3 regions of the Streptomyces sp. NPDC058872 genome follow, and region 3 is predicted to be linked to each of the others. Evidence: riboswitches for the same ligand, from Rfam matches in the RefSeq annotation. Region 3 holds a riboswitch; each other region holds the start of a gene.
The links. Region 3 has a riboswitch for cobalamin ahead of cobN (cobaltochelatase subunit CobN). Riboswitches for the same ligand answer to the same signal wherever they lie in the genome.
Positions count from the first base shown of each region.

Region 1: another riboswitch for cobalamin. It lies ahead of ACFW22_RS01955 (energy-coupling factor ABC transporter permease); the one in region 3 lies ahead of cobN (cobaltochelatase subunit CobN).
Region 2: another riboswitch for cobalamin. It lies ahead of metE (5-methyltetrahydropteroyltriglutamate--homocysteine S-methyltransferase); the one in region 3 lies ahead of cobN (cobaltochelatase subunit CobN).

Region 1 covers NZ_JBHYMK010000002.1:137,453-144,767, forward strand. Annotated here, with positions in the region: gene ACFW22_RS01935 (hypothetical protein) at 1-9, opposite strand, end outside; gene dhaK (dihydroxyacetone kinase subunit DhaK) at 986-1,978, shown strand; gene dhaL (dihydroxyacetone kinase subunit DhaL) at 1,998-2,624, shown strand; gene ACFW22_RS01950 (PTS-dependent dihydroxyacetone kinase phosphotransferase subunit DhaM) at 2,726-3,109, shown strand; cobalamin riboswitch at 3,171-3,405, shown strand; gene ACFW22_RS01955 (energy-coupling factor ABC transporter permease) at 3,434-4,132, shown strand; gene ACFW22_RS01960 (energy-coupling factor ABC transporter substrate-binding protein) at 4,129-4,635, shown strand; gene cbiQ (cobalt ECF transporter T component CbiQ) at 4,642-5,391, shown strand; gene ACFW22_RS01970 (ATP-binding cassette domain-containing protein) at 5,388-6,251, shown strand; gene ACFW22_RS01975 (FAD-dependent oxidoreductase) at 6,479-7,315, shown strand, end outside.
Region 2 covers NZ_JBHYMK010000017.1:113,351-120,665, forward strand. Annotated here, with positions in the region: gene ACFW22_RS13780 (hypothetical protein) at 1-242, opposite strand, end outside; gene ACFW22_RS13785 (chemotaxis protein) at 324-1,418, opposite strand; gene ACFW22_RS13790 (DUF5701 family protein) at 2,338-3,015, opposite strand; gene metE (5-methyltetrahydropteroyltriglutamate--homocysteine S-methyltransferase) at 3,194-5,518, opposite strand; cobalamin riboswitch at 5,683-5,904, opposite strand; gene ACFW22_RS13800 (protein-L-isoaspartate O-methyltransferase) at 6,029-7,243, opposite strand.
Region 3 covers NZ_JBHYMK010000005.1:34,812-42,126, reverse strand. Annotated here, with positions in the region: gene ACFW22_RS04370 (cobalt-precorrin-6A reductase) at 1-382, shown strand, start outside; gene cobJ (precorrin-3B C(17)-methyltransferase) at 373-1,857, opposite strand; gene ACFW22_RS04360 (precorrin-8X methylmutase) at 1,854-2,489, opposite strand; gene ACFW22_RS04355 (cobalamin biosynthesis protein CobG) at 2,504-3,841, opposite strand; cobalamin riboswitch at 3,922-4,056, shown strand; gene cobN (cobaltochelatase subunit CobN) at 4,134-7,315, shown strand, end outside.

The DNA of each region.
Region 1 (7,315 bases), on a different contig from region 3:
ACCCTTCACCTCCGTCGCCCCCTGGGGGTCCGGATCTTCATGAACGCCGCTGCCTCCGGGGCGCCCGCTCCCTTCTCCCCGCTGGGGGAGGGAACCGTGCGCGTGACGTGGTCCGAGGGAGTGGACGCACAGCCGCCAAGCGTCAGCCCTGCGGCGAGAGCGGCCGCCGGGACCAGCAGGAGGACTCTCGCGGTAGGGCCGGACATCATCGGTTCTTCTCCTCGCCTCGGGACACGTCACCCCGGGTGCCTTCGTGTCCCTGGTCCTCTGGAGTCACGATGCCGGCCGCTCGGATTCGTCGCCCTTCTCCTCCAGCAGAATGCCGCGGGTCACCGGGACGAGGCTCTGCCACCAAGCGGGGACGTCCTTGCGCTCCTTGGGCATGGCTGCCGCGTCCGCCTCGGTCTGCTCCCCTTCGCATCAAGCCGTGCATCGCGCCTGCTGGCAGCCCCTCGCGTAACGTACGGAACGGGGACCGCGTACAGAAAGTGAGATCGGGTCAGAGGGCGTTGGAGTGGCTGAACCGCGCCGCGGCTGGCGCACGCTCCTGAAACCGTGCGGGTCGCGGGGTCAGGACCGAGTTGAGGTTTTCCCGTGATCTCGGACGCCGATGGTTATGCCGAGAGGGCGTGTTGGTGCCACCGCCTGGTCTCGGCCGGAGTGAGGGCAGCGGAAGATCTTGCGCTTGCGCAGGCGGCGGCAATCACAGGAGGTCGCGCCCAGCCACGACCAGGAGTGCCCCACGCACCCGTGCGCGCTCACGATCTCACGCCGATAATTGCGTCATGATGCGCACTCGCAAACCTCGAACGCGACTCCCTGATCTGATTGGGCATCAGGAAAGTCAGCATTGAGTCAGTATCAGTACCGCTCGGAACCGCCTCCCACCGCCTCGAACCGCCAAGATCCATAACTTGCCTCGCCTGCCCTGACCTGCAAAGACCCTGCCCAGCAGCTTGCCCGCCAGTCTCACCAGGAGGTACCCATGAGGATGCTGATCAACGTTCCCGAGACCGTGGTCGCCGATGGTTTGCGGGGGATGGCCGCGGCACATCCCGAGTGGACGGTGGACGTGGAGCGACGGGTGGTGATGCGCCGCGACGCGCCGGTGGCGGGAAAGGTCGCCCTGGTGTCCGGCGGCGGGTCCGGGCACGAGCCCCTGCATGCCGGGTTCGTCGGGCCCGGCATGCTGGACGCCGCTTGTCCGGGGGAGGTCTTCACCTCGCCCGTGCCCGACCAGATGGTGCGGGCCGCGGCTGCCGTCGACAGCGGCGCCGGAGTGCTGTTCGTCATCAAGAACTACACCGGCGACGTGCTGAACTTCGAGATGGCCGCCGAGCTGGCCGAGGACGAGGGGATCCAGGTCGCCAAGGTCCTCGTCGACGACGACGTGGCAGTGACGGACAGCCTGTACACGGCGGGCCGACGGGGCACCGGGGGAACGCTGTTCGTGGAGAAGATCGCCGGTGCGGCCGCCGAAGGGGGCGCGCCGCTGGAACGGGTGGAGTCACTCGCCCGTCGGGTCAACGCGCGGTCCCGTTCCTTCGGGGTGGCCCTGAGCGCCTGCTCCACCCCCGCGAAGGGCAGTCCCACCTTCGACCTCCCCACGGGGGAGATCGAGTTGGGGATCGGCATCCACGGCGAGCCGGGCCGCGAGCGGCGGGCGATGATGACCTCGCGGGAGATCGCGGACTTCGCGGTCGACGCGGTCCTGGACGACCTCCGCCCGGCCGGGCCCGTGATCGCCCTGGTCAACGGCATGGGCGCGACCCCGCTGCTGGAGCTGTACGGCTTCAACTCCGAGGTGCACCGGGTGCTGGGCGAGCGGGGCGTGCCGGTGGTCCGGACGCTCGTCGGAAACTACGTGACGTCGCTCGACATGGCCGGTTGCTCGGTCACCCTGTGCGAGGTAGACGAGGAGTTGCTGCGCCTGTGGGACGCTCCGGTGCAGACGCCGGCTCTGCGCTGGGGTCGGTGAGACGGGAGTGGGGAGCAGCATGACGGAGACCATTGACGCCGGGTTCCTGGTGCGTTGGTTGGCGGCGGTGTCCGAGGACGTCGACCGCGAGGCGGACCGGCTCACCGAACTGGACTCGGCGATCGGGGACGCCGACCACGGCGTCAACCTCAAGCGGGGGTTCACCGCCGTGACGGAGGCGCTGGCGAAGGAGCCGCCGGTGACTCCGGGTGCCGTGCTGGTAGCGGCCGGACGGCAGCTCATCTCCACGGTCGGCGGCGCGTCGGGGCCGCTGTACGGGACGCTGCTGCGGCGCGCCGGGAAGGCCCTGGGAGGGGACGGGGAGGTCAGCCGCGCGCGGTTGGCGGAGGCGCTCGATGCCGGCGTGTCCGCGGTGGCGCAGTTGGGCGGTGCGCAGGTCGGTGACAAGACGATGCTGGACGCGCTCGTACCGGCCGTGGAGGGGCTGCGGAGCTCGTTCGAGGCGGCCCGGGCCGCGGCGGAGGGGGGTGCCCTCGCGACCGTGCCCCTCCGGGCGCGCAAGGGGCGGGCCAGTTATCTCGGGGAGCGGTCGATCGGGCACCAGGATCCGGGGGCGACCTCCTCGGCGCTGCTGTTCGCCGCCCTTGCCGACGCCGCGGAAGCGGAGACGGGGGCGGGGGCATGAGTGGGGGCATGGGTGGGGCGGTCGGGGGCACCGAGGTCCCGGCCGCTTCCGCCCCCTCTCCCCCTCCCTCGCCCCCGGCGCCAGCGCCAGCGCCGGTCGGCATCGTGTTGGTGTCGCACAGCGCCGCGGTCGCTGCGGCGGTGGCCGAGTTGGCCCGGGGGCTCGCGGGTGGGGGCGAGGCTCCGGTGCTGGCGGCCGGCGGGGCTCCGGGCGGTGGTCTGGGGACGAGCGCCGAGCTGATCTGCAGGGCGGCGAAGGAGGCGGACCGGGGGGCCGGGGTGGCGCTCCTGGTCGATCTGGGCAGTGCGGTCCTGACCGTCAAGGCCTTGCTCGCCGAGGGTGACGAACTGCCGGAACGGTCCAGACTGGTGGACGCTCCGTTCGTCGAGGGGGCGGTCGCCGCACTGGTCACGGCGAGCGCCGGCGGGGACCTCGACGCGGTGGCGGCGGCGGCCTCGGAGGCGTACTCCTACCGCAAGGGTTGAGCGTGCGGGGTGCTCCGGAGCCGTGTGCGCGGAGTGAGCGGGGGACCGCTCCGGGTGGTGGTCGTGTTGTGATCCAGCAGGTCAACACACTACTGTCACAGGGCCTTGGTGTACGGGAAACCGGTGCAGTACCGGTGCGGCCCTCGCCACTGTGATCGGGAGGTCCGACTCCACCCTCCGGGGAAGTTCCCGGGGGAAGCCACTGGACCGCCGCGGGAGACCGTTGCGGTGTGGGAAGGCGGAGTCGGGCCGCATGACCGTCAGCCAGGAGACCGGCCAGGGCGCGTTGTCCATCCACGAGGTGCTGGAGAGGGTCTTCCCACCATGCATATAGCCGAGGGGTACCTACCCCCCGTGCACGCTGCCGCCTGGGGCGTCGCAGCTGCTCCGTTCGTCGTCCACGGGGTTCGCGCGCTGACCCGCGAAGTCCGGTCGAATCCCGATTCCACCCTGTTGCTCGGTGCGTCGGGCGCCTTCACCTTCGTCCTGTCGGCGCTCAAGCTTCCTTCGGTGACCGGGAGTTGTTCCCATCCGACCGGCACGGGGTTGGGTGCGATCCTGTTCCGGCCGCCGATCATGGCGGTGCTGGGAACGATCACCCTGCTCTTCCAAGCCCTGCTGCTCGCGCACGGGGGCCTGACCACGCTCGGGGCGAACGCCTTCTCCATGGCGATCGTCGGCCCTTGGGCGGGGTACGGGACGTACCGGTTGGTGCGGCGGTTCGGTGCTCCGCTGATGGTGGCCGTGTTCTTCGGCGCCTTCGTCGCCGACCTCTCCACGTACTGCGTCACCAGCGTGCAGTTGGCCCTGGCGTTCCCGGACCCGGGCAGCGGCGTGCTGGGGGCGCTCGCCAAGTTCGGCGGGATCTTCGCCGTGACCCAGATCCCCCTCGCCGTGAGCGAGGGCCTGTTGACGGTGCTCGTGATGCGGCTGCTCACGCAGTCCAGCAAGGGCGACCTGATCCGGCTCGGCGTCCTCGGACGGACGCGTGTGCAGCGGCAGCAGGAGGAGGCGGTCTCATGATGCATCGCAACACGAAGATCAACGGTCTGCTGCTGCTCGTCGTCGCCGCGCTCGCGGTGCTGCCCCTGGCGCTGGGCCTCGGCGACCACAAGGAGGAGCCGTTCTCCGGGTCCGACGGCGAGGCCGAGAGCGCGATCACCGAGCTCCAGCCGGACTACGAGCCGTGGTTCAGCCCGCTGTACGAGCCCCCGTCCGGTGAGATCGAGTCGGCGCTCTTCGCGCTCCAGGCGGCGATCGGCGCCGGAGTCCTGGCGTACTACTTCGGTCTGCGGCGGGGCCGCCGTCAAGGTGAGGCCCGGGCCCGGGCCGGCGTCTCCGCCCCGGTCGAGGACCCCGCCCTGCACAGTGCCCGGGCGGACGGCGTGGCGGCGGACGGCGGGACCGCCGACCGCGACGGCCGGGCACCCTCCCCGTCCGGCACCGGCAGGACGGCCCTCCGCGGCACGCCGGAGGCGGGATCGTCCGGCGCCGGGGCGTCGTCCCCCGACGGACCGGGCGCGTAACCGCCGATGCTGCCGATCGACGCGGCGGCGCACAGCAGTCGCTGGCGCCGCCGCCACCCGGCCGAGAAGGCGCTGCTCGGCTTCGGCCTGACGCTGTGTGCGGTGTGCCTGCCGCCGTGGCCGGGCGCACTGCTCGTGGCGGCAGCCACGCTCACGGTCCTGCTCGGCCCGGCCGGGGTGCCGGGTCGCCAGTTGTGGCGGGCGTTCCGCGTTCCGTTGGGCTTCTGCGTCACCGGGGCCGTTCCGCTGCTCTTCGAGGTGGGTGGGGCCCGGGGGTTCGTGGCCCTCGCACCCGACGGTCCGGTGCACGCGGGAGAGCTGCTGTTGCGTACCGCCGCGGCTTCGCTCGGAGTGCTGCTGTTCGCCTTCACGACGCCGATGTCCGACGTGCTGCCCCGGCTGGTGAGGGCGGGGGTGCCGGCACCGGTGGTGGACGTGGCGCTCGTGATGTACCGGATCGTCTTCCTGCTGCTCGACTCGCTGTCCAAGATCCGGCAGGCCCAGGCGGCACGGCTCGGGCACACCACCCGGACCGCGACCTGGCGTTCCCTCGCGGGGCTCGGCGCGACCGCGTTCGTGCGGGCCTTCGACCGGGCACAGCGGCTGCAGTCGGGGCTCGCCGGCCGCGGTTACGACGGCACGCTCCGGGTCCTGGTGCCGGGCCGGGCCGTCGCTCCGCGGTTCCTCGCGGCGACGGGAGCGCTCCTCGCGGGGCTCGTCGCCCTCACCCTCGTACTGGAAAGGTTCCTCCCGTGACGTCTTCGATCCCCGTCGTGGAACTGGTGGAGGCGGGATTCGCCTACGAGGACGGGCCCGCGGTCCTGTCCGGGGTGGACTTCGCGGTGGCCGAGGGACGTGCGGTCGCGCTCCTCGGCCGGAACGGCAGCGGCAAGACGACGCTGCTGAGGCTGCTGAGCGGGGGGCTGCGCTGCGGTGGCGGTGCGCTGCTCCTGGACGGGGCCCCGGTGACGTACGACCGGAAGGGGCTGACCCGGCTGCGGAGCACGGTGCAGTTGGTCGTGCAGGATCCGGACGACCAGTTGTTCGCGGCCTCGGTCGCCCAGGACGTGTCGTTCGGTCCGATGAACCTGGGACTGCCCGAGGAGGAGGTGCGACTGCGGGTGCGGGAGGCGCTGGAGGCGCTGGACATCGTGGCCCTGGAGGACCGGCCGACACACCTGTTGTCGTACGGGCAGCGGAAGCGTGCCGCGATCGCGGGTGCCGTGGCGATGCGGCCCCGGGTCCTGATCATGGACGAGCCCACGGCCGGGCTCGACCCGCACGGCCAGGAGAGGCTCCTGGAGACCCTCCACCGGCTGCGGGAGGCGGGAACGACCGTGGTGATGGCGACGCACGACGTGGACCTCGCGCTGCGGTGGGCGGACGAGGCGGCGGTGCTCTCCCCGACCGGCCTGCGCACCGGTCCGGTCGCCGAGCTCCTCTCGGACGACGTCCTGCTGGACGCGGCCCGGTTGCGCCGGCCGTGGGCGGCGGCCGTGACGCGCCTGCTGCGGTCCCACGGCCTGCTGGGCGTGGGCGCGGACGCGCCCAGGACTCCGGAGGACCTGGAGGCGTGGGTCGGGCCGGAGGTGTCGGTGCCGCAGCGCCCGTCCTGAGTCGCCCGGCGGCGCCGTGCGGAGCCCGTGCCCCCGCCCCGCACGGACCGTCCGGGTGGCGCGGCACGCCTTCGGGGGGGGGCGGGTCGCGGGTGCCGGGCGGTGCGGGCTCCCCATGGGCTACTGAGTAGTAGAAATCACTCCCCCATTCTTCTGCAACTAGTTGCAGAAGGCGCATCGGGTCACCTAGAACTGAGGTCGACGACCCCTGCGCGAGGAGACGCCCCATGACCCCGTACCCGCACCTGCTGAGCCCGCTCGACCTCGGGTTCACCACCCTGCCCAACCGGGTGATCATGGGCTCGATGCACGTCGGCCTGGAGGAGACCGAGCACGGTTTCGAGCGCATGGCGGCCTTCTACGCCGAGCGCGCCCGCGGCGGCGTGGGCCTCATCGTCACGGGCGGCATCGCCCCCAACGAGGCCGGCCGCCCCTGGGACGGCGGGGCCAAGCTGACCACGGCGGAGGAGGTCGCCGAGCACCGCCTGATCACCGGTGCGGTGCACGCCGAGGGCGGGCGCATCGCCATGCAGATCCTGCACTTCGGCCGCTACGCCTACCACCCCGGCCTCGTCGGCCCCAGCCCGATCCAGGCGCCCATCAGCCCCTTCGTGCCGAACGAGCTGACCGACGCGGAGGTGGAGCAGACCGTCGAGGACTACGCCCGCTGCGCCGAGCTCGCCAAGGAGGCCGGGTACGACGGCGTCGAGGTGATGGGCTCCGAGGGCTACCTCATCAACGAATTCATCGCCTCCGCGACCAACCGGCGCACCGACCGCTGGGGCGGCTCGTACGAGAACCGCGTCCGGTTCCCGCTGGAGATCGTCCGCCGGATCCGCGAGCGGGTGGGCGAGGACTTCATCCTCGTCTACCGCCTCTCCATGCTGGACCTCGTCCCCGGCGGCTCCACCCTGGAGGAGGTCGTCCAGCTCGCCAAGGAGATCGAGGCCGCGGGCGCGACCATCATCAACACCGGCATCGGCTGGCACGAGGCCCGCATCCCCACCATCGCCACCTCCGTGCCGCGCGGCGCCTACACCTGGGTGACGAAGAAGCTGATGGGC
Region 2 (7,315 bases), on a different contig from region 3:
GCCCGGGCCGACTCGATGGCCGCGGAGGCGGAAGAGGCGAGTGCGGAGGGAGGTATTCCGCTGAAGGAGTCGGTGACGGGGACGGTCGGGCGCTCGCTGAAACTCGGTCCGCTCGTGTCGTCGCCGTCGGATCCGCAGGCGACGACGACCACCGTGCCGAAGCCGATGAGGACGAGGGAAGCCGCTGCGCGCACGGCCCGGGAGCGGACCGGGCGGCCGAGCCGCTCGGGTGAGGGATTCACGGTCGCGCCTTTTCGGTAGGGGGCGTCACGGACGGTCCCGTGGGGGCCGGTCGTCTCGGGACCGGCCCCTTCGGACGGCGGTCAGTACCGCAGCACTCCGGCGATGTGTCCTTGTGCGGCCAGTGCGTCGTCGGGTACGAAGAGGATCTCGGCCCCCTTCTCCAAGGCCTGCTCGACGATCTCGTCGACCATGTCGTCCCGCGCTCCGGGCTGGTCGGTCGCGGAGGGCTCCAGATGGCCTCCCTCCTCCCGCACCACCGTCCGGTAGTGCTCCTCGACGGCCAGCAAGCGTACGCGTCCCTCCTGCACGGCCTGCCACACCTCGTCGAGTCCGCCCGCGAACTCCCTCCGGCCCCGTGCCGCCTCCAGCTCGGCGGTGATCGTGGCCGTCGAGGCCGCCTCGCGCGCGGTGCGAACCGGCTCCACGGCCTCGGAGATCGCGCCGGCCGGCCCGTCGGCGAGTCCACCGTGCGGGATGGTCACCGTGCCCGGGCCCAGTGGGCCGAGCTCCTCCAGGAGCGCGAGTGCGGCGGTCGAGCCGATCACGTACAGCGGGCGGGGCGCGCGGGCGAGGACGGTCCGCAGCTTGTCGTGCGCCTCGCGCAAGAACCGGCGGGTGGCCTCGTCCTGGAAGGTGCTGGGCAGGTCTCCGATGCGTTGCTCGCGTTCCGCGTCCGGATCTTCAAGGCTCCGTGTGAGCGGGAACCCGTCCCCGGAGTGCTCGGTGGTCCGCTCAGGGGTGCCGTCCCACAGCGAGACCCGGTCGGCAGCCACCGCGAGCGCCCAGTACGGGTGCTCGGCCGCGTGCGCCGCCACGAGGTTGCGGGTGAGGAAGGTGTCGGCGAGCACGACCCGCTCGGGCACGGAGCGGGCGAGCGACCACACGTGGTGCTCGCCCCGGGCCGCGAAGATCACCAGGCCGTCTTGCGCATGGGCCAGATCGACCTCGCCGACGGCTCGTCCCAGCCGGTCGACGATCTCGGCGCGCTGTTCGCGCGACACGTCGGGGTCGTTCTCCAATGCCCTCTCCGCCCGGGCCACGAGGTTGCGCAGACGCACGGGGTCCTGCGCGTTCTCCGGCTCGCGGCGGTGGGTCGGCATCAGCAACGAGAGGGCGGGATAGGGCCGGGGACGGCGCAGTTCGGCGAGCTGGTCCGGGGTGAGCAGGGGATCCATCGGGTGCCTTCCTGGTGGTGAGGGCGGCCATGGCCGGTGGGGGACGGGGGCGGGACGCCCGTGGGGGCGGTGCGTGGTGCGGTGCGGTCGGGCCGCACGGGTGCGGCCCGGCGAGCCGTTCGGTTGCTTCGTTCTGCTCCTCGCTGCGGAGGGGAGGCCTTGAGACCGGTGTCGCCGTGCGGTCGCGCCGCTGCCGTCGACTTGTCGTCGGTGACCTCAGTCGCCGCGGCCGTGACCGTGGTGGATCCGGGCTTCAGCGCGCTGGGGTCCGCGGTGCGGTCGTCGGGGTCGACCGTGGGCCCGTCCGGCGTCGCCCCTCACGACCACCCGGCCGTCGAGGTGCACGGTGTGGCTGCCTCGGAGTTCCCGCACCGCCCTGGAGGGTTCCGTCCGTCAGCCGGGCACCGTCGTGTCCGATGGTGACGGACCCGCCCACTTCCGCCTCCTCGGTGCGGCGCCCTTCCTGACGATCGCGGTACGGGGTGATTGCCTATGAAAGGGGACACATAGACGAGCTTGACCCGATATTCGGGAAGGCGCGACTCGATCCGAGAAGCCCCGCCCGTGCCCGGCCCGTCCTCTCCGGGCCACGGGCCCGTGCCTGCACCGGTCCGTGCCCCGCGGCCCGGTCGGTCCGGGCGGCAGCACGTCACGGACCCGCTCACCCCGAGGACCGCACCCGCACGAACGTCGGGGAGGGCGTGGCTCCCGTCGAAGCGGCCCGCGCCACCGGGCGCCGATGCCATGGACCGCAGTCCGTACGACGTCGAGGACACCAGGGGCGGCACGGGACGGCAGCGACGAAGCGACGGTCAGCACGCCCTGCTCGGCAGGCGACCACCGTGCCTCCGTCCGAAGCATGGGAGCGGGCGCGTCCGGTGGGGCCGGACGCGCCCGTGGAGAACGCGCCTACCCGCTGCTAGGTCGTCGTCCGGCCGGTTGCCGAGCCGAAGCCCAGCCAGGTGTGCCGGTTGCCCCACCAGCACCAGCCGATCTTGGGGGCGTTGCGGCGTTCGCGGCCGTCCCGCCCCGTGCCGTTGCTGATCCAGATGGCGGGGGTGCGGGCGTCGAAGGTGCCGTTCGGTTTGCGCAGTCGGGCCCCGATGGTCATGAAGCAGTGGTTGCGCTCCAGCGCCGCGGGCTGCTGGAGCACCCAGTGGATTCCTTCGGTCAGGAGCAGGGGGGTGCGGCCCGCCTCGGTGAGCGCGGGCAGCGCCTCTTCGGGACTCCAGTTGGCCATGTGGTCGCCGCGGTCGATGCCGGTGACGAGGTAGAGCGGCCCGTCGGGCACCTTGGCGCTGTCGGTGGGCGCGAACTCGTCGACGTCGAGCATGTCGACGACGACGAAGCCGGGCTTGCCGTCACGGTCGGGCAGGGGCGCCAGGGCAGAGGCGGGGACACGATTCGGGTCGACGGCGAGCAGGGCGTCGCCCGTGTCCCCGTGGGCGCCCTCGGCGAAGGCACGCAACGCGGCGGCGGAGATCCCGGCGAGTTCGTGCACGCCCAGCTCGATCAGGCGTTCGGCCTGGGCGGTGAGCGGCGGGAGCGGTGCGAGGGCGGTGGTCCCGGGGCTGGTGTCGGACGTTGCTTCGGGCACGTGAGTCCTTCGGGTCGCTGTTCGCGGCAAGCCCCGGGGCAACGCGGGGCGTCGCCGGATCGTTCCCGTGATCGGTGTCGGACGCGCACGGTCGTCTGAAGCGGCGTGCGCCCCGAAGGCTTCGTACTCCGAGGGCGTCCGGGCCGGACGACGGTGCGTTCGGCCCGGACCTCGGGCGTCAATCGTTGTGGACCGTCAACTCCGCCCTGACCGTGCGGGCTGCGGCGACGAGGTTTTCCAGGGAGGTGCGGGTCTCCGGCCAGCCGCGGGTCTTGAGCCCGCAGTCCGGGTTGACCCACAGGCGCTCGGCCGGGATGGCGGCCAGGCCCTTGCGCAGGAGCACGGCGATCTCGTCGACGCCCGGGACGCGCGGGGAGTGGATGTCCCAGACCCCCGGACCGGCCTCGCGCGGGTAGCCGTGCTCGGCCAGTTCGTCGGCCACCTGCATGTGGGAACGGGCCGCCTCCAGGCTGATGACGTCGGCGTCGAGCTCGTCGATGGCCCGGACGATGTCGCCGAACTCCGCGTAGCACATGTGCGTGTGGATCTGGGTGTCCGGTCGTACGCCGCTGGTGGTCAGTCGGAAGGACTCGGTCGCCCAGGCCAGGTAGGCGGGGTGGTCGGCGGCCCGGAGCGGCAGGGTCTCGCGGAGCGCCGGCTCGTCGACCTGGACGACCGAGGTCCCGGCCGCCTCCAGGTCGTTCACCTCGTCGCGCAGGGCCAGCGCCACTTGCCGGGCGGTGTCGCCCAGCGGCTGGTCGTCCCGCACGAAGGACCACGCGAGCATCGTGACCGGACCGGTCAGCATGCCCTTGACCGGCCTGGAGGTCTGAGACTGGGCGTATGTGGTCCAGCGCACCGTCATCGGTTCGGGACGGGAGACGTCACCGGCGAGGACGGGAGGGCGGACGTACCGGGTGCCGTAGGACTGGACCCAGCCGTGCTGGGTGGCGATGTAGCCGGTCAGCTGCTCGGCGAAGTACTGCACCATGTCGTTGCGTTCGGGCTCGCCGTGCACCAGGACGTCGACGCCGGTCTTCTCCTGGAAGGAGATGACCTCGCGGATCTCGTCCTCGATGCGGCCTTCGTATCCGGCGGTGTCGATCCGGCCGGCCCGGAGGTCGGCACGGCTCGCACGGAGCCCGCCGGTCTGCGGGAACGAGCCGATGGTCGTGGTCGGCAGCAACGGCAGCTCCAGATGGGCGCGTTGGGCCGCGGAGCGCTCGGCGTACGGCTGGGAGCGCCGACCGTCCGCGTCGGTGATGGCCTTGGTACGGGCACGGACCGCGGGGTCGCGGGTGAGGACGGAGCCGGCTCGTGAGGCGAGGTCGGCGCGGTTGGCGGCCAGTTCGGCGGCGATCGCACCGGTGCCTTGGGCGAGGCCGCGGGCGAGGGTGGCGACTTCGGTGCTCTTCTGACGGGCGAAGGCCAGCCAGCGTCGGATCTGGGGTGCGATGTCGCGCTCCGCGGTTGCGTCCAGGGGGACGTGCACCAGGGAGCAGGACGCGGCGACGTCGACCCGGTCGGCCAACCCGAGGAGGGTGCCCAGGGTGGCCAGGGACTTCTGGTGGTCGTTGATCCAGACGTTGCGGCCGTTCACGACGCCTGCGACCAGGCGTTTGCCGGGCAGCCCGCCGATCGCGGCAAGGTCCTCCAGGTTCACGGCGGCGGATTCGGTGAAGTCCAGGGCGAGGCCCTCCACCGGGGCGGCGGCGAGCAGCTTGAGGGCATCGCCCAGCCGGTCGAAGTACGAGGCGACGAGCAGCTTGGGCCGGTCGGTGGCACCGCCCAGTTCACGGTAGGCGCGGGCGGCGGCATTCAGCTCGGCCGGTGTGCGGTCCTGTACCAGGGCGGGTTCGTCCAGCTGGACCCATTCGGCGCCGGCCGCGCGCAGATCGGCGAGGACTTCGGCGTAGACCGGCAGCAGCCGGTCGAGAAGGGTCAGGGGCTCGAAGTCGGTCACGACGCCCGGGGCCGGCTTGGCGAGCAGCAGATAGGTGAGGGGGCCGACCAGGACCGGCCGGGGAGTGTGGCCGAGGGCGAGGGCTTCCCTCAGCTCGGCGACCTGCTTGGTCGAGTCGGCGGCGAAGACGGTGTCCGGGCCGAGTTCGGGCACCAAGTAGTGGTAGTTGGTGTCGAACCACTTGGTCATCTCCAGCGGGGCCACGTCCTGGGTGCCGCGGGCCATCGCGAAGTACCCGTCGAGCGCATCCGCCTCGACGGCGGCGCGGTGGCGTGCGGGCACGGCACCGACCATGATGCTGGTGTCCAGAACGTGGTCGTAGGAGGAGAAGTCTCCCGTCGGCACCTCGTGGATGCCGGCGTCGACCAACTCCTGCCAGCGGGAACGGCGGAGGCCGGCCGCCGTCTCCCGGAGGGCATCGGCGGTGACACCGCCCTTCCAATAGCCCTCGACGGCCTTCTTCAGCTCGCGGTTCTGACCCTGGCGGGGGTAGCCGTACACGGTGGCTCGTGCTGCCGTGGCTACGGACTGGGCTGTCACGGAACTCTCCTTCGCGAGATGTGTCCACAACATCCCGGAGACGGGAGGCGGACGCGAAGGAGCCACAGGAGGTGCGGAGCACCGGACCGGAAACGCCGGATGTGCCGCTCGCTGTGTACGCCGACCCGCCCACGAGGTCACCGGGATGTCCGCGCACGGCATACGACCGTGCGTGGGCAACGGGCAGGTCTTCGGACTCGCGGGCACGTCCTCCTGGCGGAGGACACCTACTGGCCGTCGCTTCCCAGGACCGTTGTCCGGACCCAGTGCGTATGACGGCGGTCGTTCCCGCTCACCGCTGCGGGGCAGTCCCGGATTCCCACCGGGTTCCCTCTTGCGACGCTCCCGCCTGGCGGACGGGGCGAACCAGCTGCGAGGACCAGCCTAGGACGTCCGATCGCTCAGCGGCGAGGTTTATCCAACATGCAGACGTAAAAAACGAGGCGGCTCCGCAGTCGATGACGTCCTGCGGTACGCGTACGGCCGCGCGGTGGCGCCCCGGTGGCGCGGTCATGACGTCTGCGGCGGCACGAGGGCCAGGGGCGGAAGTGTCCAGCTCAGTGCCTTCGGCCCGGGGCCTGAGACGACGTGCTGGATCCCGGTGTCCTCGGAGAGGGCGACCCGGTACGTCTCAGGAAGTCCCGCCCGCTCCCAACGGGCATGTACGTCTTCGAGTTCGGCCCAGACGTCGCGCGGCCCGTGGACGCGGACGATGCCGTCATCAGGACCGGCCACGGCCCAGGAGCCGTCCTCGGGGGCGACGATCGTCATCGTGTCGGCCTGGAAGTCCCGCACCAGGCCCGGCGCGCAGTGCGCGACGGCGAGCCAGTAGCCGTGGGCCTCGTCCGGCGGCGGGACGAACCGGGTGGGTCGCGCCGTGCCGGGGTTGGCCTTGATCCGCGCGCGGTGGTCCAGGGAACCCAACGACCGGTAGCCCAGCATCGGCCGGTAACCCCGCGCCCGCCCCTGAAGGACCGTTTCGATTCGGCCCCGACCGGAGCGGGTGACGAGGAGCTGCCCGGGCCAGCTCGGCGTCCGGGTCACCAGCGTGGTCAGCAGACGCCCACCGGCCGCGAGTTGCTCCACCCACGCGGGCGGGACGCACGGGACGCCGATGCCGGAGTGGATCAGGTCGTACGGCGCCCGGCCTTCCTGCCCGTCGAGCGCGTCGCCTTCGAACACCGTCGCACCGACGCCGAGCCGGTCGAGGTTTCGCTGGGCGAAGGCCGCCATGTGCGCGTCCCGTTCCACTCCGGTGGCGAGTCCCGGGCCGGTGACGGTGGCGGCGAGCGCGAGGGAGACGCCGGGACCGGGCCCGAGCTCCAGGTAGCGCCGGCCAGGAGCGAGCTGGAGGGTCTGGAGGGTTTCGACGGTGGCGGGGGCGTAGGTCGACATGGACGTCATGTGGCCGCCGGTCACCGGCCCGCGGCCGAGCGCGTCGAGGGGTTCGCCGTCGCGCTGGAGCAGGATCGACTCGTCGCTGTGAATCAGTTCGAGCCACTCCTGACGGTCCTCGGGGTGGGAGCCGTCGAGGAGGCGCCAATCGATCGGATCGGCACCCGGGCCGCTGACCCGCACATAGGCGTGCGGCAACAGGACTTCGCGGTGCACGTGGAGCAGGGCATCGCGCAGCAGCGAGTCGGTCAGGACACCTGTGGAGGCGAGACGGTCGACCATGGCGGTGCGCAGGCTGCTCGGATCGGTGGCCTGGAGATCACGGGGCATGCGGGCAGTCCTTCGTGGGAGCAGGAGCAGGAGCAGGAGCAGGAGCAGGAGCAGGCACGGCGGTCAGGGCTG
Region 3 (7,315 bases):
GGCCCTCGGCGACCTCGGCGACCGGGTCTTCCTGACGACGGGCCGCATGGGCCTCGCCGCCTTCGCCGACTGCCCGCAGTGGTTCCTGGTCCGCTCGGTGGACGCCCCGGACGTCCCCGTGCCGGCCCGCACCGAAGTCCTCCTCGACCGGGGCCCCTTCACCCTGGACGGCGAGCGGGAGCTCCTCGCCCGGCACCGCATCGACGTCCTGGTGACGAAGGACAGCGGAGGCGCGGCGACCGCCCCCAAGCTGACCGCCGCCCGGGAGGCGGGCATCCCGGTCGTGGTGGTCCGCCGCCCCCCGGTCCCGGACGGGGTCGCGGTGGCGGCGACCTCCGAGGAGGCCGCCGCCTGGGTGCGCGGTCGCGGACGTCAGCCGTAGCGGCGCGGCGTCCACGCGATCGTGCGGCCGTCGCCCCGTTCGACCGCGCGGGTCTGCGAGGACCCGATGAGGAGCAGGGTGCGCATGTCGACCTCGGAGGGGTCCAGGGTCTTGAGGGTCAGCACCCGGACCGACTGCTCCGGCCCGCCCACGTCACGGGCGACGACCACCGGGGTCTCGGGGGAGCGGAGTTCGAGGAGGAGGTCGCGGGCGGCGGCCACCTGGTGGGTGCGGGACTTGGAGCCCGGGTTGTAGAGGGCGATGACCAGGTCGGCCGAGGCGGCTGCCCGGAGCCGGGCCTCGATGACGTCCCAGGGCTTGAGCCGGTCGGAGAGGGAGATCGTGGCGTAGTCGTGGCCCAGGGGGGCGCCGGCCGCCGCGGCGGCGGCGTTGGCCGCGGTCACGCCCGGGAGGACCCGGACGGGCACGTCCGCGTACGCCGGCTCGCAGGCGACCTCCAGGACCGCCGTCGCCATGGCGAAGACGCCGGGGTCGCCGCCCGAGACGACCGCCACCTTCCGGCCGCGCCGGGCCAGGTCGAGGGCGAACTCGGCGCGCTCGGACTCGACCTTGTTGTCGGAGCCGTGCCGGATCTGCCCGGGCCGCAGCTCCGGCACCCGGTCGAGGTAGGTGGTGTAGCCGACGAGGACGTCGGCGTTGACGAGGGCGCCGCGCGACTCGGGGGTGAGCCAGGGCGCTCCGGCGGGCCCGGTGCCGACGACGGTGACCTCGCCCGCCTCCCGTACGGGGGGCTCCTGGTCGATGCGGGAGGGCAGCACGGCGACCGAGAAGTACGGGACGGACGCGGGGTCGACCTCCGTCAGCTTCTCCGTCCGCTCGCCGGCCATGAACGCCCGCTCCACGTACCGCGCGTCGTCCAGGCGGCCGGCCCGTTCCAGGGCCCGCTTCACGGTGGGGAAGGTGCGGCCGAGCTTCATGACGACCGCCGAGTCGGTGCCCGCGAGGCGGGCCGTCAGCTCGTCCTCCGGCAGGGTGCCGGGGATGATCGTGAGGACCTCTTCCGCCTCGCACAGCGGCTCGCCGAGCCGGGCGGCGGCGGCGCTCACCGAGGTGACGCCGGGGATGACGGTGGTGTCGTAGCGGTCGGCGAGCCGCTTGTGCATGTGCTGGTAGGAGCCGTAGAAGAGCGGGTCGCCCTCGGCGAGGACGGCGACGGTGCGGCCGGCGTCGAGGTGGGCGGCGAGGCGGGTCGCGGCCTCCTCGTAGAAGTCGTTCAGGGCCCCCCGGTAGCCGCCGGGGTGGTCCGTGGTCTCCACCGTGAGCGGGTACACCAGCCGCTCTTCGAGGTGGTCCTCGCGGATGTGCTCGGCGGCGATGGAGCGGGCGATGGAGCGGCCGTGGCGGGCGGAGTGGTAAGCGATGACGTCGGCTTCGGCGATCGCCCTCACGGCGGCCACGGTCATCAGGTTCGGGTCGCCGGGGCCGAGGCCCACGCCGTAGAGCTTGCCGGTCACTGCTGGATCTCCGCTTCGTGGGCGAGGGCGTTGAGCGCGGCGGCGGTCATCGCGCTGCCGCCGCGCCGGCCCCGTACGACCAGGTAGTCGAGGCCGAGGGCGTTTTCGGCCAGCGCCTCCTTGGATTCGGCGGCGCCGATGAAGCCGACGGGTATGCCGAGGACGGCGGCGGGCTTCCCGGCCCCCTTCGCGATCATCTCCAGGAGGTGGAAGAGGGCGGTGGGGGCGTTGCCGATGGCGACGACGGACCCTTCGAGCCGGTCCCGCCACAGCTCGAACGCGGCGGCGGAGCGGGTGGTGCCGAGCTCGGCGGCGAGGCCCGGGACGGCCGGGTCGGAGAGGCCGCAGAGCACCTCGTTGTCGGCGGGCAGCCGCTTGCGGGTGACGCCGCTGGCGACCATCTGCGCGTCGCAGAGGATGGGCGCACCGGCGCGGAGGGCGGTGCGGGCGCGGGCGACGACGCCGGGGGAGTACGCGATGTCCTGCACGAGGTCGGTCATGCCGCAGGCGTGGATCATCCGGACCGCCACCTGGGCGACGTCGGCGGGCAGGCCCGCGAGGTCCGCCTCGGCGCGGATGGTGGCAAAGGACCGGCGGTAGATTTCCGTCCCGTCCTTCTCGTAGTCGAACATCCTGTTGTTCTCGCTCATCTCGTGTGGGTCGGCAGGCTGCGGGCCGCCGAGACTGCTGCGGTCAGGGAGGTGCGGGGGGTGGGGACGCCGTCCACCAGGTAGCCGTCGTCGCCGGTGGCGAGGACGTCGATCCAGGTGCCGTGCGGGTGTCCGCAGCGGCGTGCGCAGCCGGAGAAGTGCACGGGCAGGGGTCCGGGGGGTGCGGCGGGGGCGTCGGCCCGGACGTCGGCGAGGGACTTGGCGCAGCCGGGCCGTCCGGTGCAGGCGGTGACCCGGGCGCCGGGTGCGTCGGAGCGGGTGAGCAGGCCGTGTGACGCCAGCTCGGCGAGCCGCGCCGGGAGGGAACCGACCGGGGTGCTTCCGCCGGCGGCCGGGGTGGGGGCGGAGGCTCGCCCGGCGGCCGGGACGGCGGCGGGGCGGTCCGCGGCCGGGGCGGCTGCGGCGCCCACCACGACGACCCCCCGCCACGGCGTGAGCCGGATCTCGGCGGCCGGCAGCAGGGCCCGCAGCTGGACGGCGGTGAGCCGGCCGAGCGGGGCGAGGACGTGCAGGGCGCCGTCGCCGAGCGGCCCGGGTTCGGGCGACCGGGGCACGGGCAGGGGCGGTACCGGTACGGGCTCGGCGGTGATCCCGGCCCGTGTCAGGGCGCCGGCCCAGTCCGGCAGGTGCCCCTCGGGCAGTTCGCGGGGGCGCCAGGCCCCGTTCCCGGCGGCCCCGGCGGCGTCCAGGAAGGCGAGGGCGGCGGTGAGGGCGGCCCGGACGGCGTCCGCGGCGGCGAGCCGGAAGGCCCGCGAGCCGAGCCGCAGCAGGACCGATCCGTCCGGTTCTGCGATCAAGCTCACATCGCCGCCCAGCCCGGCCACGTCTCCGCGCCCGTCGTCCAGGACGAACAGGAACCGCCCCGAAAGGGACGCCGCCCGGGCCTCGGCACACAGCGCGGCGTCCAGCTCGCGCGCCCACAACTGCACGTCGGCGTGGCCGAGTCCGTCGAGGCCCGCAGCGGGCGAGGCCACGATGTTGCGGACCCGTTCGTGGGTGGGGGAGGGCAGCAGGCCCGCCTCCGCCAGGAGCTCCGCCAGCCGCGCTCCGCAGTCCTCGGCGAGGCCGCGCAGCTCCGCGTTGCCGCGCGAGGTGATGCTGATCCGTCCGTCGCCGAGGGCATCGGCCGCACCGGCCAGGACCTCCACCTGAGCTGCCGTCAGACGGCCCGCGGGCAGGCGGAGTCGGGCCAGGCGGCCGTCGTCGGCGGCGTGCAGGCGCAGCGCCCCGGGGCAGGCGTCGCCACGGTCCCGCGTGCGGGCCTCGCCCGCTTCGGGCTTCGGGGGTGGGGTGGGCGGCATGGCGGCGAGCATACCCACGGGGAACCGGCCGGCCACCGGGTGTGATCCGGTCGACGTCCCCGCTCCCTGGGGGCCCGCCGGCGCCACGATCTAGGATGCAGACCGGCATGGGGTCCCAGGACCCCGGGGAGGAAGCCCGGTGAGATTCCGGCGCGGTCCCGCCACTGTGAGCCCGTACCAGCGATGGGGCGGGTGAGTCAGGAACTCCCTTTCCCGCGCTCTCGGCTTCGGCCGAGCGAGGGGAGGCCCCCATTCACACGACCACCCGGGGCGCGGACAACCCCGAGGAAGGCCTGAGCTCGCCATGCTCCTGCTGCTGTCGCACTCCGACACCGACCTGCTCAGCGCCCGTGCGGCGAACGCCGCGGCGCCCGGGGACGGACCGGTCGAGTACCGCTTCGCCAACCCCTCCCGCCTGCCCCTCGCCGACCTGCCGGCCCTGCTCGACGGCGTCGACCTGGTCGTCGTCCGCCTCCTCGGCGGCCTCCGCTCCTGGCAGGAGGGGCTGGACGTGCTCCTCGCCGCCGGAAAGCCGGTCGTCGTGCTCAGTGGCGAACAGGCCCCCGACGCCCAGCTGATGGCGGCCTCCACCGTGCCGATCGGCGTCGCCACCGAGGCGCACGCCTACCTGGCGCACGGCGGCCCGGCCAACCTGGCGCAGCTGGCCCACTTCCTCTCCGACACCGTGCTCCTCACCGGCCACGGCTTCGAGGCCCCGGCCGCCACCCCCACCTGGGGCCCCCTGGAGCGCACGGCGCGGAACGAGACCGGCCCGACCGTCGCCGTGCTCTACTACCGCGCCCACCACATGAGCGGGAACACCGCCTTCGTCGACGCCCTGTGCGGGGCGATCGAGGACGCCGGGGCCCGCGCCCTGCCGCTCTACGTGGCCTCCCTGCGCGCCCCCGAGGCGGAGCTCGTCGACACCCTCCGCACCGCCGACGCGATCGTCACCACCGTCCTCGCGGCCGGCGGCACCAAGCCGGCCGAGGCGCAGGCGGGCGGGGACGAGGAGGCCTGGGACGCGGGGGCGCTCGCCGCGCTCGACGTGCCGGTGCTGCAGGCGCTGTGCCTGACCGGCTCGCGCTCCGCCTGGGAGGAGAACGACGAGGGCCTGTCCCCGCTGGACGCGGCCAACCAGATCGCCGTGCCCGAGTTCGACGGCCGGCTGATCACCGTGCCGTTCTCCTTCAAGGAGATCGACGCGGACGGCCTGCCGGCGTACGTGGCGGATGCCGAGCGCGCCGCCCGGGTGGCCGGGATCGCCGTCCGGCACGCCCGGCTGCGGCACGTCCCGAACGCCGAGAAGAAGCTGGCCCTCGTCCTCTCCGCGTACCCGACGAAGCACTCCCGCATCGGCAACGCGGTCGGCCTGGACACCCCGGCCTCCGCCGTCGCCCTGCTGCGGCGCCTGATCGCGGAGGGGTACGACTTCGGGCCCGAGGAGGAGCTGCCCGGTCTGGTCTCCGGCGACGGGGACGAGCTGATCTACGCCCTCATCGAGGCCGGCGGCCACGACCAGGACTGGCTCACCGAGGAACAGCTCGCGAAGAACCCGGTCCGCATCCCCGCCGCCGACTACAAGCGCTGGTACGCGCTCCTCCCGGAGGAGCTGCGCACCGAGGTCGAGGAGCACTGGGGCCCGCCGCCGGGCGAGATGTTCCTGGACCGCTCCCGCAACCCCGAGGGCGACATCGTCCTCGCCGCCCTGCGGCGCGGGAACCTGCTGGTCCTCATCCAGCCGCCGCGCGGCTTCGGGGAGAACCCGATCGCGATCTACCACGACCCCGACCTCCCGCCGTCCCACCACTACCTGGCCGCCTACCGCTGGATCGCCGCCGGCGCCGAGGACGGCGGCTTCGGCGCCGACGCCATGGTCCACCTGGGCAAGCACGGCAACCTGGAGTGGCTGCCGGGCAAGAACGCCGGCCTGTCCGCGGCCTGCGGCCCCGACGCGGCCCTCGGCGACCTGCCCCTGGTCTACCCGTTCCTCGTCAACGACCCGGGCGAGGGCACCCAGGCCAAGCGGCGCGTGCACGCGACCCTCGTCGACCACCTGGTGCCCCCGATGGCCCGCGCCGACTCGTACGGCGACATCGCGCGCCTGGAGCAACTGCTCGACGAGTACGCCCAGATCTCTTCCATGGACCCGGCGAAGCTGCCCGCGATCCGCGCCCAGATCTGGACCCTGATCCAGGCCGCCAAGCTCGACCACGACCTCGGCCTCGACGAGCGCCCCGAGGACGACGGCTTCGACGACTTCCTGCTGCACGTCGACGGTTGGCTGTGCGAGGTCAAGGACGCCCAGATCCGCGACGGCCTGCACGTCCTCGGCGGCGCCCCGGTCGGGGAGGGCAGGGTCAACCTGGTGCTCTCCATCCTGCGGGCCCGCCAGATCTGGGGCGGGACGCAGGCCCTGCCGGGGCTGCGCGAGGCCCTGGGCCTGGACGAGTCGGCCGCCACCCGCACCACCGCCGACGAGGCCGAGGCGAAGGCCCGCGAGCTGGTCGAGGCGATGGAGGCCGCCGGTTGGGACGCGGCGGCCGTCCCCGAGGGGTACGGCCCCGAGGTCCAGGCCGTGCTGCGCTTCGCCTGTGAGCAGGTCGTGCCGCGGCTGGCCGCCACCACGGACGAACTGGCGCACGCCGTGCACGCCCTGAACGGCGGCTTCGTCCCGGCCGGCCCGTCCGGTTCCCCGCTGCGGGGCCTGGTCAACGTGCTGCCCACCGGCCGCAACTTCTACTCCGTCGACCCGAAGGCGGTGCCGTCCCGGCTCGCCTGGGAGACCGGCCAGGCGCTCGCCGACTCGCTCCTGGAGCGCTACCGCACGGACAACGGCGAGTGGCCGACCTCGGTGGGCCTCTCCCTGTGGGGCACGAGCGCGATGCGCACCGCCGGCGACGACGTCGCCGAGGCCCTCGCGCTGCTCGGCGTCCGTCCGCTGTGGGACGAGGCCTCGCGCCGCGTGAACGGCCTGGAGCCGATCCCGCTCGCCGAGCTCGGTCGCCCGCGCATCGACGTCACGCTGCGCATCTCGGGCTTCTTCCGGGACGCCTTCCCGCACGTCATCGGCCTCCTGGACGACGCCGTACGGTTGGTGGCCGGGCTCGACGAGCCGGCCTCGGACAACCACGTGCGGGCGCACGCGCAGGCCGACCTGGCCGAGCACGGCGACGAGCGGCGCGCCACCACCCGCATCTTCGGCTCGCGGCCGGGGACGTACGGCGCGGGCATCCTCCAGCTGATCGACTCGCGCGACTGGCGCACGGACGCCGACCTCGCCGAGGTGTACACGGTGTGGGGCGGGTACGCGTACGGCCGCGGGCTCGAAGGCCGCCCGGCGCGCGACGAGATGGAGACCGCGTACAAGCGGATCGCGGTCGCCGCGAAGAACACGGACACGCGCGAGCACGACATCGCCGACTCCGACGACTACTTCCAGTACCACGGCGGCATGGTCGCGACCGTCCGCGCGCTGAAGGGCAC